Regions from separate parts of the Enterobacter sp. C3_dUdeg genome, predicted to be linked through region 2. Evidence: predicted binding sites of a transcription regulator. Region 2 holds the regulator's gene; each other region holds the start of a gene.
The links. Region 2 encodes Fur, which represses iron uptake genes when iron is present. Its sites were predicted from a motif close to ATAATAATGAGAACNACTATCAA; they were not measured.
Positions count from the first base shown of each region.

Region 1: the regulator Fur is predicted to act here: its motif matches at 1,830-1,852, upstream of feoA (ferrous iron transporter A).
Region 3: the regulator Fur is predicted to act here: its motif matches at 2,131-2,153, upstream of sodA (superoxide dismutase [Mn]).

Region 1 is NZ_BAAKFX010000005.1:79,870-84,009, forward strand. Features, by position in the region: gene AC27FC_RS14205 (Tex family protein) at 1-1,557, shown strand, start outside; gene feoA (ferrous iron transporter A) at 1,893-2,120, shown strand; gene feoB (Fe(2+) transporter permease subunit FeoB) at 2,151-4,140, shown strand, end outside.
Region 2 is NZ_BAAKFX010000002.1:43,346-47,485, reverse strand. Features, by position in the region: gene chiP (chitoporin ChiP) at 213-1,610, shown strand; gene chiQ (ChiQ/YbfN family lipoprotein) at 1,658-1,984, shown strand; gene fur (ferric iron uptake transcriptional regulator) at 2,125-2,571, opposite strand; gene fldA (flavodoxin FldA) at 2,862-3,392, opposite strand; gene ybfE (LexA regulated protein) at 3,548-3,835, opposite strand; gene ybfF (esterase) at 3,964-4,140, opposite strand, start outside.
Region 3 is NZ_BAAKFX010000014.1:46,988-51,127, forward strand. Features, by position in the region: gene rhaR (HTH-type transcriptional activator RhaR) at 55-903, shown strand; gene rhaT (L-rhamnose/proton symporter RhaT) at 904-1,938, opposite strand; gene sodA (superoxide dismutase [Mn]) at 2,227-2,847, shown strand; gene yiiM (6-hydroxyaminopurine reductase) at 3,043-3,717, shown strand; gene cpxA (envelope stress sensor histidine kinase CpxA) at 3,771-4,140, opposite strand, start outside.

The sequences.
Region 1 (4,140 bases), on a different contig from region 2:
ATCGACCATCTCGGCCTGCGCCTGAACAACGCCCCGGCGGACAGCTGGCGCAAAGGCGTGGTGAGCTGGACCTGGCGCATCAAGGTGCTGATGCACCTCGAAACCGAGCTGATGGGCACCGTGCGCGAGCGCGCCGAAGACGAAGCGATTAACGTCTTCGCCCGTAACCTGCACGACCTGCTGATGGCCGCCCCTGCCGGCCTGCGCGCGACCATGGGTCTCGATCCGGGCCTGCGTACCGGCGTGAAGGTCGCTGTGGTTGACGGCACCGGCAAGCTGGTGGCGACCGATACCATCTATCCGCACACCGGCCAGGCAGCGAAAGCGGCCGTCGTGGTAGCGGCGCTGTGCGAAAAATACAACGTGGAGCTGGTTGCTATCGGCAACGGTACGGCCTCACGCGAAACCGAGCGTTTCTACCTCGACGTGCAGAAGCAGTTCCCGAAAGTGACGGCGCAGAAAGTGATCGTCAGCGAAGCGGGAGCATCCGTCTATTCCGCGTCCGAGCTGGCGGCCCAGGAGTTCCCGGACCTGGACGTTTCCCTGCGCGGTGCGGTCTCTATCGCACGCCGCCTGCAGGATCCGCTGGCGGAGCTGGTGAAGATCGACCCGAAATCCATCGGCGTGGGCCAGTATCAGCACGACGTGAGCCAGACTCAGCTGGCGCGCAAGCTGGATGCGGTGGTGGAAGACTGCGTAAACGCCGTCGGCGTTGACCTGAACACCGCTTCCGTTCCCCTGCTGACCCGCGTGGCGGGCTTAACCTGCATGATGGCGCAGAACATCGTCGCCTGGCGTGATGAGAACGGCCAGTTCCAGAACCGTCAGCAGCTGCTGAAGGTGAGCCGTCTGGGGCCAAAAGCTTTTGAGCAGTGTGCGGGCTTCCTGCGCATCAACCATGGCGATAACCCGCTGGATGCCTCCACCGTGCACCCGGAGGCGTACCCGGTTGTGGAGCGCATTCTGGCCGCCACCCAGCAGGCGCTGAAAGATCTTATGGGTGACAGCAGCGCCCTGCGCAACCTGAAAGCCGTTGATTTCACCGACGACAAATTTGGTGTTCCCACCGTTACCGACATCATCAAAGAGCTGGAAAAGCCGGGCCGCGATCCGCGCCCTGAGTTCAAAACGGCGACCTTTGCTGACGGCGTGGAAACCATGAACGACCTGCTGCCCGGCATGGTGCTGGAAGGCGCGGTGACCAACGTCACCAACTTTGGCGCGTTTGTGGATATCGGCGTGCATCAGGACGGTCTGGTGCATATCTCTTCCCTTGCCGACAAGTTCGTTGAAGACCCGCACACCGTGGTCAAAGCGGGCGACATCGTGAAGGTGAAAGTGCTGGAAGTCGATCTGCAGCGCAAGCGTATCGCGCTGACCATGCGTCTGGACGAGCAGCCGGGCGACACCAGCGCGCGCCGCGGCGGCAATGGCGGTGGCCGCGAGCAGCAGCGCCCGGCCGCAAAAGCGGCAAAACCGCGCGGACGTGATGCTCAGCCTGCAGGCAACAGCGCGATGATGGATGCGCTGGCGGCAGCGATGGGTAAGAAACGCTAAGGTTACAATGCCCCTCACCCTAACCCTCTCCTCAAAGGGGAGAGGGGATCGCACGGTGCGGTCTTTCCCCCTCGTCCTCATGGGTGGGGGAATAAAATCATATCGAAATATATGAAACCGATTGCATAGCCATATTTAAACCACGAATTATCACCCCGTTAACAAATACTCCCCTTTTCGTTTTCCTGGCAATTCAGCAAATATTGAGCCAGGTCAAACAGGCCGTAAATTAATACCGTAAACAACATTCCGTCACAGTTTTAATATTGCTGATAAAAACTATTCTCATTATCATCCCATAGTAGATAATTTAACCTTTCGTGGAATCAGGCGTTATGCAATTCACTCCAGACAGTGCATGGAAGATTACCGGTTTTACCCGCGAAATTAGCCCGGCCTATCGGCAAAAGCTGCTGTCGCTGGGCATGCTGCCCGGCTCGTCATTCCAGGTCGTGCGCGTGGCGCCGCTGGGCGATCCGGTTCATATCGAAACCCGCCGCGTGAATCTGGTGCTGCGTAAGAAAGACCTCGCGTTAATAGAAGTCGAAGCCTTATCCCGATAACAAGCCAGCGGTTTCAGTGAGTCTAAAAAAATGAAAAAGTTAACTATTGGCTTAATTGGCAATCCTAATTCCGGCAAGACGACGCTTTTTAACCAGCTAACCGGAGCCCGCCAGCGCGTGGGCAACTGGGCGGGCGTGACGGTTGAGCGTAAAGAGGGCCAGTTCACGACAACGGACAACCAGGTGACGCTGGTTGACCTTCCCGGCACCTACTCCTTAACCACCATTTCGTCGCAAACCTCGCTCGATGAGCAGATTGCCTGCCACTATATTCTTGGCGGCGACGCGGACCTGCTGATCAACGTGGTCGACGCTTCCAATCTCGAACGTAACCTTTATCTGACGCTGCAGCTGCTGGAGCTGGGCATCCCCTGCATCGTGGCGCTCAACATGCTCGACATTGCGGAGAAACAAAAGCTTCGTATCGACGTCGATGCCCTCTCCGCGCGCCTGGGTTGCCCGGTCGTTCCGCTGGTCTCGACGCGCGCTCGCGGTATTGATGCGCTGAAGCTGGCCATTGACCGTCACCAGGGAAATCATGACATTGAGCTGGTGCATTACGCGCAGCCTCTCCTGCGCGAAGCCAATGTGCTGGCGCAGGAGATGGACAAAAGCATGCCTGCGAAACAGCGCCTGTGGCTCGGCCTGCAGATGCTGGAAGGGGATATCTACAGCCGCGCTTACGCCGGGCATGCGGCTGATAAGCTGGACGCGACGGTGGCCCGTCTTAGCGACGAGCTGGACGACCCGGCGCTGCACATCGCCGATGCGCGTTACCAGGCCATCGCCTCGATTTGCGACGTTGTCAGTAACGCGCTGACGGCAGAGCCCAGCCGCTTTACGGCAGCGGTGGATAAGGTCGTGCTTAACCGCTTCCTCGGTTTGCCCATCTTCCTGCTGGTGATGTACGTGATGTTCCTGCTCGCCATTAACATCGGCGGCGCACTCCAGCCTATTTTCGACGCCGGTTCCGTCGCGGTCTTCGTCCACGGAATTCAGTGGGTGGGTTACACTCTGCACTTCCCGGAATGGTTAACCATCTTCCTTGCACAGGGGATCGGCGGCGGTATCAACACCGTTCTGCCTCTGGTGCCGCAGATCGGCATGATGTATCTGTTCCTCTCGTTCCTGGAAGATTCCGGCTACATGGCGCGCGCCGCGTTCGTGATGGATCGTCTGATGCAGGCGCTGGGTCTGCCGGGTAAATCCTTCGTCCCGCTGATTGTCGGCTTCGGCTGTAACGTACCGTCGGTGATGGGCGCACGCACCCTGGATGCGCCACGTGAACGTCTGATGACCATCATGATGGCGCCGTTTATGTCCTGCGGTGCCCGTCTGGCCATCTTTGCGGTCTTTGCCGCAGCCTTCTTTGGTCAGCAGGGCGCGCTGGCGGTCTTCTCGCTGTATGTGCTGGGCATCGTGATGGCTATTCTTACCGGTTTAATGCTGAAGCACACCATCATGCGCGGTGAAGCGTCGCCGTTTGTGATGGAGCTGCCGGTGTATCACGTGCCGCATCTGAAAAGCCTGGCGATCCAGACCTGGCAGCGCCTGAAGGGCTTTGTGCTGCGCGCCGGTAAGGTGATTGTCATCGTCAGCATTTTCCTGAGCGCGCTGAACAGCTTCACCCTCAGCGGGCAGGCGGCAGATAACATCAACGACTCTGCCCTCGCCTCCGTCAGCCGCGTCATCACGCCGGTCTTCAAACCGATTGGCGTGCATGAGGATAACTGGCAGGCAACCGTCGGGCTATTCACCGGCGCGATGGCGAAAGAGGTGGTTGTCGGCACCCTGAACACGCTTTACACCGCCGAGAACATTCAGGAACAGGAATTTAATCCGGCAGAGTTTCATCTCGGTCATGAACTGCTGGGTGCCGTAGAGGAAACCTGGCAGAGCCTGAAAGACACCTTCAGCCTGAGCGTGCTGGCGAACCCTATTGAGGCCAGCAAAGGCGACGGCGAAATGGCAACAGGTGCCATGGGCGTGATGGGCGAGAAATTTGGCAGCGCGTCCGCGG
Region 2 (4,140 bases):
CGCCTCCTCACAAATGTTACAAAGCGCTACCAATTATGTGCACTTCGTCATAGTCCTGACTTTTGTCCGCTAAAAAGCATTGATAATTCGCGACGCGAAAAATAACCTAAAGACGGTAGTTAATTCGAGGGTATTTAAAGCTACCCCTGACCATTTGGTCTTTTTTATTTACGCCGCTTCAGGCGTTTTAATTCGTCAAAGAGGAATAATCTATGCGTACGTTCAGTGGCAAACGTAGTGCGCTGGCGCTGGCTATTGCCGGTGTGACAGCAATGTCGGGTCTGGTGGTGACACCAGAGGCGAAAGCGGTGGGCTTCATCGATGATTCTACCCTCACGGGCGGTATTTATTACTGGCAGCGTGAACGTGACCGTAAAGACGTCACCGAAGACAAATACAAAACCAACCTTTCTCACTCCACCTGGAACGCCAACCTGGACTTCCAGTCAGGCTATGCCGCGGATATGTTCGGTCTGGATATTGCTGCGTTTACCGCGATTGAAATGGCGGAAAACGGCGACAGCGCCCACCCGAACGAAATTGCCTTCTCCTCCAGCAACAAAGCCTATAAAGAAGACTGGTCCGGGGATAAGAGCGGTATCAGCCTTTACAAAGCCGCTGCAAAATTTAAATACGGTCCGGTTTGGGCGCGCGGTGGTTATATTCAGCCAACTGGCCAGACTCTGTTAGCACCGCACTGGAGCTTTATGCCGGGTACCTATCAGGGTGCCGAAGCCGGGGCGAACTTTGACTACGGTGATGCGGGTGCGTTGAGCTTCTCCTATATGTGGACCAACGAGTACAAAGCACCGTGGCACATCGAAATGGACAAGTTCTACCAGAACGATAAAAAAACCAAAGTCGATTACCTGCACTCGCTGGGCGCGAAGTACGACTTCAAAAACGATCTGGTGCTAGAAGCGGCATTTGGTCAGGCACAGGGCTATGTCGATCAGTACTTTGCTAAGGCCAGCTATAAATTCGATGTCGCGGGTAGCCCGCTGAGCACCAGCTACCAGTTCTACGGTACGCGCGACAAAGTCAGCAACGGTGGCGTCAACGACATTTATGACGGCACCGCGTGGCTGCAGGCGTTAACCTTCGGCTACAAGGTCGGTCAGGTTGATTTGCGTCTGGAAGGCACATGGGTGAAGGCGGAAGGGCTGCAGGGCTACTTCCTGCAGCGTATGACCCCGACCTACGCCTCCTCCAACGGTCGTCTTGATATCTGGTGGGATAACCGCTCAGACTTCAACGCCGACGGCGAGAAAGCGGTCTTCTTCGGCGCAATGTATGACCTGAAAAACTGGAACCTGCCTGGCTGGGCGGTGGGCGCTTCTTACGCTTACGCCTGGGACGCAAAACCTGCCGATATGGCCACGCCGGACGCATACTACGATCCCAACTATCGCCTGAAAGAGTCTTCCTACAGCTTAGATGCTATCTACACCCTGCAGGATGGCCGTGCGAAAGGCACGATGTTCAAACTGCACTTCACCCAGTATGACAACCACTCCGATATCCCGAGCTATGCGGGCGGTTACGGCAACATCTTCCAGGATGAGCGTGACGTGAAATTCATGGTTATTGCCCCATTCACCATCTTCTGATGAACGCACCGGCGGGCTGAGTCCCGCCGGCATGGAGACTGCACATGATGAAAAAAATTGTAATCGTCGCGTTGCTGGCATCAGGGCTGGTGGCGTGTGCTCAGAATCAGGCGCCGAAAGAGGACTCCCGTCTGAAGGAGGCGTATAGCGCCTGCATAAATACTGCGGAAGGATCGCCGGAGAAAATTCAAGCCTGTCAGAGCGTGCTGAACGTGCTGAAGAAAGAGAAAGCGCATGAGCAGTTCGCGACGCAGGAAAACGTCCGCGTGATGGATTATCAGGCCTGCATCCAGGCGCGTAAAACCGGTAACGATCAGGAAGTGGCGAAGCGTTGCGATAAGATCTGGAACGAGATACGCAATAACAATAAATAAGTGCTTTACGCCCGGTGGCGCTGCGCTTACCGGGCCTACAAAGGTGTCATAGCCCGTAGGCCCGGTAAGCACAGTGCCACCGGGCTTTTTCCAGGCAAAAAAAAAGCCAACCTTGCGGCTGGCTCAGAGTATGAATCTTATTATTTCGCGTCGTGCGCGTGATCGTCTTCGCGGCAATCGCCCTCAGCGCAGTGACCGTAAAGGTACAGGCTGTGGTTCGTCAGGCGGATGCCATGACGCGCCGCGATTTCACGCTGGCGCGCTTCGATGGAATCATCGCTGAATTCAATGACCTTGCCACAATCGAGGCAGATCAGGTGATCGTGGTGCTGCTGCTGGGTCAGTTCGAAAACAGATTTACCGCCTTCGAAATTATGACGGGTAACAATGCCTGCGTCATCAAACTGGTTCAGCACGCGATAGACGGTAGCCAGCCCAATCTCTTCACCCATGTCGATAAGACGTTTATAAAGGTCTTCCGCACTGACATGGTGATTGTCTGGACCCTGAAGCACTTCAAGGATTTTTAACCGAGGAAGCGTAACTTTCAGGCCAGCCTTCTTTAATGCGGTATTGTTGTCAGTCATGCGGAATCTGTCCTGTTGCTAAACGATTCACTTCTGTAGGAAGTGACAGAAAATGCACCCGGGATAATGCGTCTCATTATAGAACTGCCATGGCTAAATGAAAACTGCAAGTCTCAGGCAAAATATGCTTATAAAAACGTGGTATCACCAACAAACTTGCTCAATGGAAAACCACGTTTTATCAGGGAGACATTGTACAGGTCTGGGCGAAAAAGTTAAAAGATTGTAGCGATTAATTTAATCGGTTTGACCTGGAGCATGGGCGCAACCGCAGTTGCGCCGCGATAAAATCAGGCGTTCAGAATATCATCCAGGTGCAGTTCTTCACGGATCTGCTTCACCCACTTCTCAACGCGCTCTGCGGTCAGTTCTGGCTGACGGTCTTCGTCGATGGCCAGGCCTACGAAATGATCGTCATCGGCCAGGCCTTTAGACGCTTCGAAGTGGTAACCGGCGGTCGGCCAGTGGCCTACGATAACCGCGCCGTTCGGCTCAATGATATCGCGGATGGTGCCCAGCGCGTCACAGAAGTATTCGGCGTAGTCTTCCTGATCGCCACAGCCAAACAGGGCGACCAGCTTACCGTTGAAGTCCACTTCTTCCAGCGTCGGGAAGAAATCATCCCAGTCGCACTGGGCTTCACCGTAGTACCAGGTTGGGATACCCAGCAGCAGAATGTCATAGCCTTCCAGATCTTCTTTGCTGCTCTTGGCGATGTCATGCACATCAGCAACGTCTTTACCGAGCTGTTTTTGAATGTTTTTTGCGATATTTTCGGTATTGCCGGTATCACTGCCAAAGAAAATGCCGATGATTGCCATGAGTAAAATAACCTCTTGAAACTTAATAGTATGGTGGCGCAATTTGGCCACGGATAAGGGCAATAATAGCAGAACTGGCAACCCTGCGGAAACAGCTATCGCGCAGGACTGCACTCTGTGCTACATGAAAAGGGCGATAAAGGGGATTTTCAGACTTATGCCTGGCTGCGTAACGTCTCAAGCTGGACGAGCAACATCTCTTCAATGAGCTCGCTGCGGCTGATATTTCGCGCGTCAGCCAGCTCGTTCAGCGCATCGACGGCGTCGGCGTTAAGCTTCAGTTCGACACGCTTAAGCCCACGATTTTTATCGCGTTTAAGCTGGTTGCGTTTATTGATACGCAGCTGTTCATCGCGCGAAAGCGGATTCGTCTTGGGTCGTCCCGGGCGACGCTCATTCGCGAACAGATCTAGTGTCGTACGGTCCGTTTGTTCTTTGGCCATGATTCTGAGACTTCGGGGGAAACACGCCGCCCTGCTAATGCCCGGGCGATAAGCGCGCCATCATACATCACCAAAAACGGCACGCCAACGACTGGAAGCCCGCAGCCTTCCAGTCGCTTTCTTTTTAATCAATTTGCAGTATCAGCAAGATAGCGGCGAATGGCGCGCAGCACAGCATCCGGTTTTTCCGCATGCACCCAGTGCCCGGCACCGGCAATCACGTGGGCGCGAGCCTGCGGGAATTGGGCCAGCAGCGTGTCGCGGTACGCGTCGGTAACGTAAGGTGAGTTTCCGCCGCGAATAAA
Region 3 (4,140 bases), on a different contig from region 2:
TTATTTCCGCAAAAAAGCTAATAGTGTCAGGTTATTCGGCGTAGAGGTCGTGGTGTGGCTGCTCAGTTAATTCTTCGCAAAGATGATTTTTTTGCCTCCGCGAGTCAGGCCGTCACGGTGGCCGATCGCTACCCGCAGGACGTCTTTGCCGAACATACCCACGAGTTTTGCGAGCTGGTGCTGGTTTGGCGCGGTAACGGCCTGCACATCCTCAACGACCGCCCCTACCGCATCACGCGCGGAGACCTGTTCTACATTCGCGCGGATGATAAACACTCCTACGCCTCGGTTAACGACCTGGTGCTGCAAAACGTTATTTACTGTCCGGACAGGCTCAAGCTTAACGTGGACTGGGCCGCGAGCATTCCGGGCTTTCTTGATGCTAAGGGTTCTCCGCACTGGCGCTTAAGCAGTAGCGGCATGGCTCAGGTACGGCAGGTTATTTCTCAACTGGAGCAGGAGAGCCAGAAGAACGACCCCGTTGCTAACCAGCTGGCGGAGTTGCTTTTCGCCCAGCTGGTGATGACGTTGAAGCGCCATCGTTACGCCACTGATAACCCCTCCGCCACAACGCAGGAAGCGCTGCTGGATAAGCTCATCACCCGGCTTGCGGGCAGCCTGAATAAAAACTTTGTACTGGATAAATTCTGCGAGCAGGAACAGTGCAGCGAGCGCGCGTTGCGCCAGCATTTCCGCACCCTGACCGGGATGACGGTGAACCACTACCTGCGCCAGCTGCGCATCTGCCATGCACAATATCTCCTCCAGCATACGGAGTGGATGGTCAGTGATGTGGCGATGCGCTGCGGCTTTGAGGACAGTAACTACTTTTCGGTGGTGTTTAACCGCGAGGTGGGGATGACGCCGGTACAGTGGCGTCATCGCAGTCGAAAGGGGGCGTAATCAGTTTGCCATGCCGAGGCCGACGATATTGGCAGCGATAATAATCACCACGCAGCCGAGGCTCAGTACGCCAACCGGACGGCGTCCGGCGTTCGTCCACTCTTTCAGCACCAGCCCAACCAGCCCGCCGCAAAGTACGTAGAAACTCATGTGCAGCATCCAGCTTATATAGTCGTATTGCGCCGGAATACTGGCGTGGCCCCAGGCGTAGAAGAAGAACTGCAAATACCACATCAGGCCGCCCAGAGCGGAGAGCAGCACGTTGGTGATGATGAGCGATGTTGCCAGCGAGAAATCGGTTTTTACCGACAGGTTTTTTACTTTTGTCAGACGAATGAAGCAGAAGCCCAGGTTAACCATCGCGCCGCCACCCATAATCACGACATAGCTTGGTAGCGCAACGTACAGCGGGTCGACGCCCAGCGCGGCCGCCGCTTCGTGCATCGGTTTGGCGGCGTTCATCGCGAACGACATGCCGGCCGAGAAAATGCCGCACATCACCGCCAGCAGCAGACCTTTCTTCAGGTTAAAATCTTCAGCTTTAATGCCCATCTTGCGCTCTTTCAACTGCCCCGCACGCGTCACAATTCCTACGCCAATGACCGCCACCAGCACGCCCAGGAGCGTCATCCGCCCACCCTGAGTATTAATAAGCACGTCGAAGTTGCCGTTGAGAATTGGCGTCATCAGGGTACCGACGATCAGCGTGATGCCAATCGCGATACCAATCCCCATCGACATGCCGAGATAACGCATGGTGAGGCCATAGTTGATGTTGCCGACGCCCCACATCGCGCCGAACAGGAACACTGGCAGCAGGGTGGCGGCGCTGAAGGAGGAGAAGTAGCCCCAGAAATCGGGCAGCAGCATGGCGCTAATGGTCCAGGGCAAAATCAGCCAGGACACGATACCGCCAACGGACCACATGGTTTCCCATGACCAGCCTCTCACTTTTTTAAACGGAGCATAGAAACAGGCTGCACTGGCAGCGCCTATCAAATGCCAGAAGATACCCATCGTAATCGCATGATTCATTTTTACACCCTCATCGTTTTTATCGTCAGTGGCTTCCCACCGACTTGAGGAGTGTAAAAATTAGGCGGTTTGGAGACCTTCAGAAGGTTGCCGCAGATGTGTTCTGGATGGCAATCAGCACGTTAACCGCGTGAGCAGACTCACAATTTCGCGATTAATCGAAAAACGAATAACCTTATAAAAACTACGGCATTGATAATCATTTTCAATATCATTTAATTAACTATAATGAACCAACTGCTTACGCGGCATTAACAGCTGTGCCGCCCGACAATAATGGAGAGGATTATGAGTTATACACTGCCATCCCTGCCGTATGCCTACGACGCACTGGAACCGCATTTCGACAAGCAGACGATGGAAATCCATCACACTAAACACCACCAGACCTATGTGAACAACGCGAACGCCGCGCTGGAAAGCCTGCCAGAGTTCGCTAACCTGTCTGCTGAAGAGCTGATCACCAAGCTGGACCAGCTGCCAGCGGACAAGAAAACCGTTCTGCGTAACAACGCTGGCGGCCACGCTAACCACAGCCTGTTCTGGAAAGGCCTGAAAACCGGTACCACCCTGCAGGGCGACCTGAAAGCGGCTATCGAGCGCGACTTCGGTTCCGTTGACAACTTCAAAGCGGAATTCGAAAAAGCCGCTGCAACCCGTTTCGGCTCTGGCTGGGCGTGGCTGGTTCTGAAAGGCGACAAGCTGGCGGTGGTTTCTACTGCTAACCAGGACTCCCCGCTGATGGGTGAAGCGATTTCTGGCGCATCCGGCTTCCCAATCCTGGGTCTGGACGTGTGGGAACACGCTTACTACCTGAAATTCCAGAACCGTCGTCCGGACTACATCAAAGCCTTCTGGGACGTGGTGAACTGGGACGAAGCAGCAGCGCGTTTCGCCGCTAAAAAATAAGGTTGCATTGACGCCTGTGAGAAGCGAGTCTTATGACTCGCTTTTTTTGTATCTGTATACCCGTCATACTTCAAGTTGCAGGTGCGTTGGCTGCGTTCGCTCACCCCAGTCACTTACTTGAGTAAGCTCCTGGGGATTCACTCTCTTGCCGCCTTCCTGCAACTCGAATTATTTAGGGCATATAAAGGAGCAGCAATGCATTACCCGGTGAACGTGTTTACAGGCAAGGTAAGGGAGTACGACGGCAGCCGCCCGAGTGCCATCGCCAAAATTCAGGTCGACGGTGAGTTGACGTTAACCGACCTCGGGCTTGCGGGTGACGAGCAGGCCGAAAAGAAAATCCACGGCGGGCCCGATCGCGCGCTGTGCCACTACCCGCGCGAACACTATCAGCACTGGAAAACCGAGTTTCCCGAGCAGGCGGACCTCTTCGTCGCCCCCGCGTTTGGCGAGAATCTCTCCACCGAAGGGCTCACCGAAAAGAACGTGTTTATCGGTGATATCTACCGCTGGGGCGATGCCCTGATTCAGGTGACGCAGCCACGCTCGCCGTGCTTCAAGCTCAACTACCACTTCGGTATTCAGGATATGTCGGCCCAGCTGCAAAAAGCGGGTAAAACCGGCTGGCTGTATCGCGTGGTGCTGGCTGGGCAGGTTTCAGCGGACGCGCCGCTTGAGCTGGCGTCGCGCCTGAGCGATGTGTCTGTTTATGACGCCTGCGCCATTGCCTGGCATATGCCGTTTGACGACGAACAGTATCACCGCCTGCTGTCGGCCGCGGGGTTATCCATCAGCTGGACAAGAACGATGCAGAAGCGGCGTTTAAGCAGCAAGATCGAGGATAATTCGCGGAGATTGTGGGGGGAATAGTCCTCCGCAGAAAGTAGGCCGGGTAAGGCGAAGCCGCCACCCGGCACTAACAGCTACGAACGCTTATACAACGGTAGCCACAGCGTTAAACGTAGTCCACCCAGCGGGCTATCGTCGGCTTTCACCCAGCCGCGGTGCTGCTGCATGGCGGTTTCAACAATCGCCAGACCCAGTCCCGTGCCGCCCGATTCCCGGTCGCGCGCCTCATCGGTACGATAGAACGGACGGAAAATCTGCTCGCGGTCTTCCGGGCTCACGCCTGGGCCGTCATCATCGACAATGACGGTGATCCCGTCTTTATCCACCGAGAACGCCACCTCAATCTTCGTATGCGAGTAGCGAAGAGCGTTACGCACGATGTTCTCCAGTGCGCTTTCCAGCGTGTTGGGGTTACCGTACAGCGGCCACGGGCCCGGCGGGAAG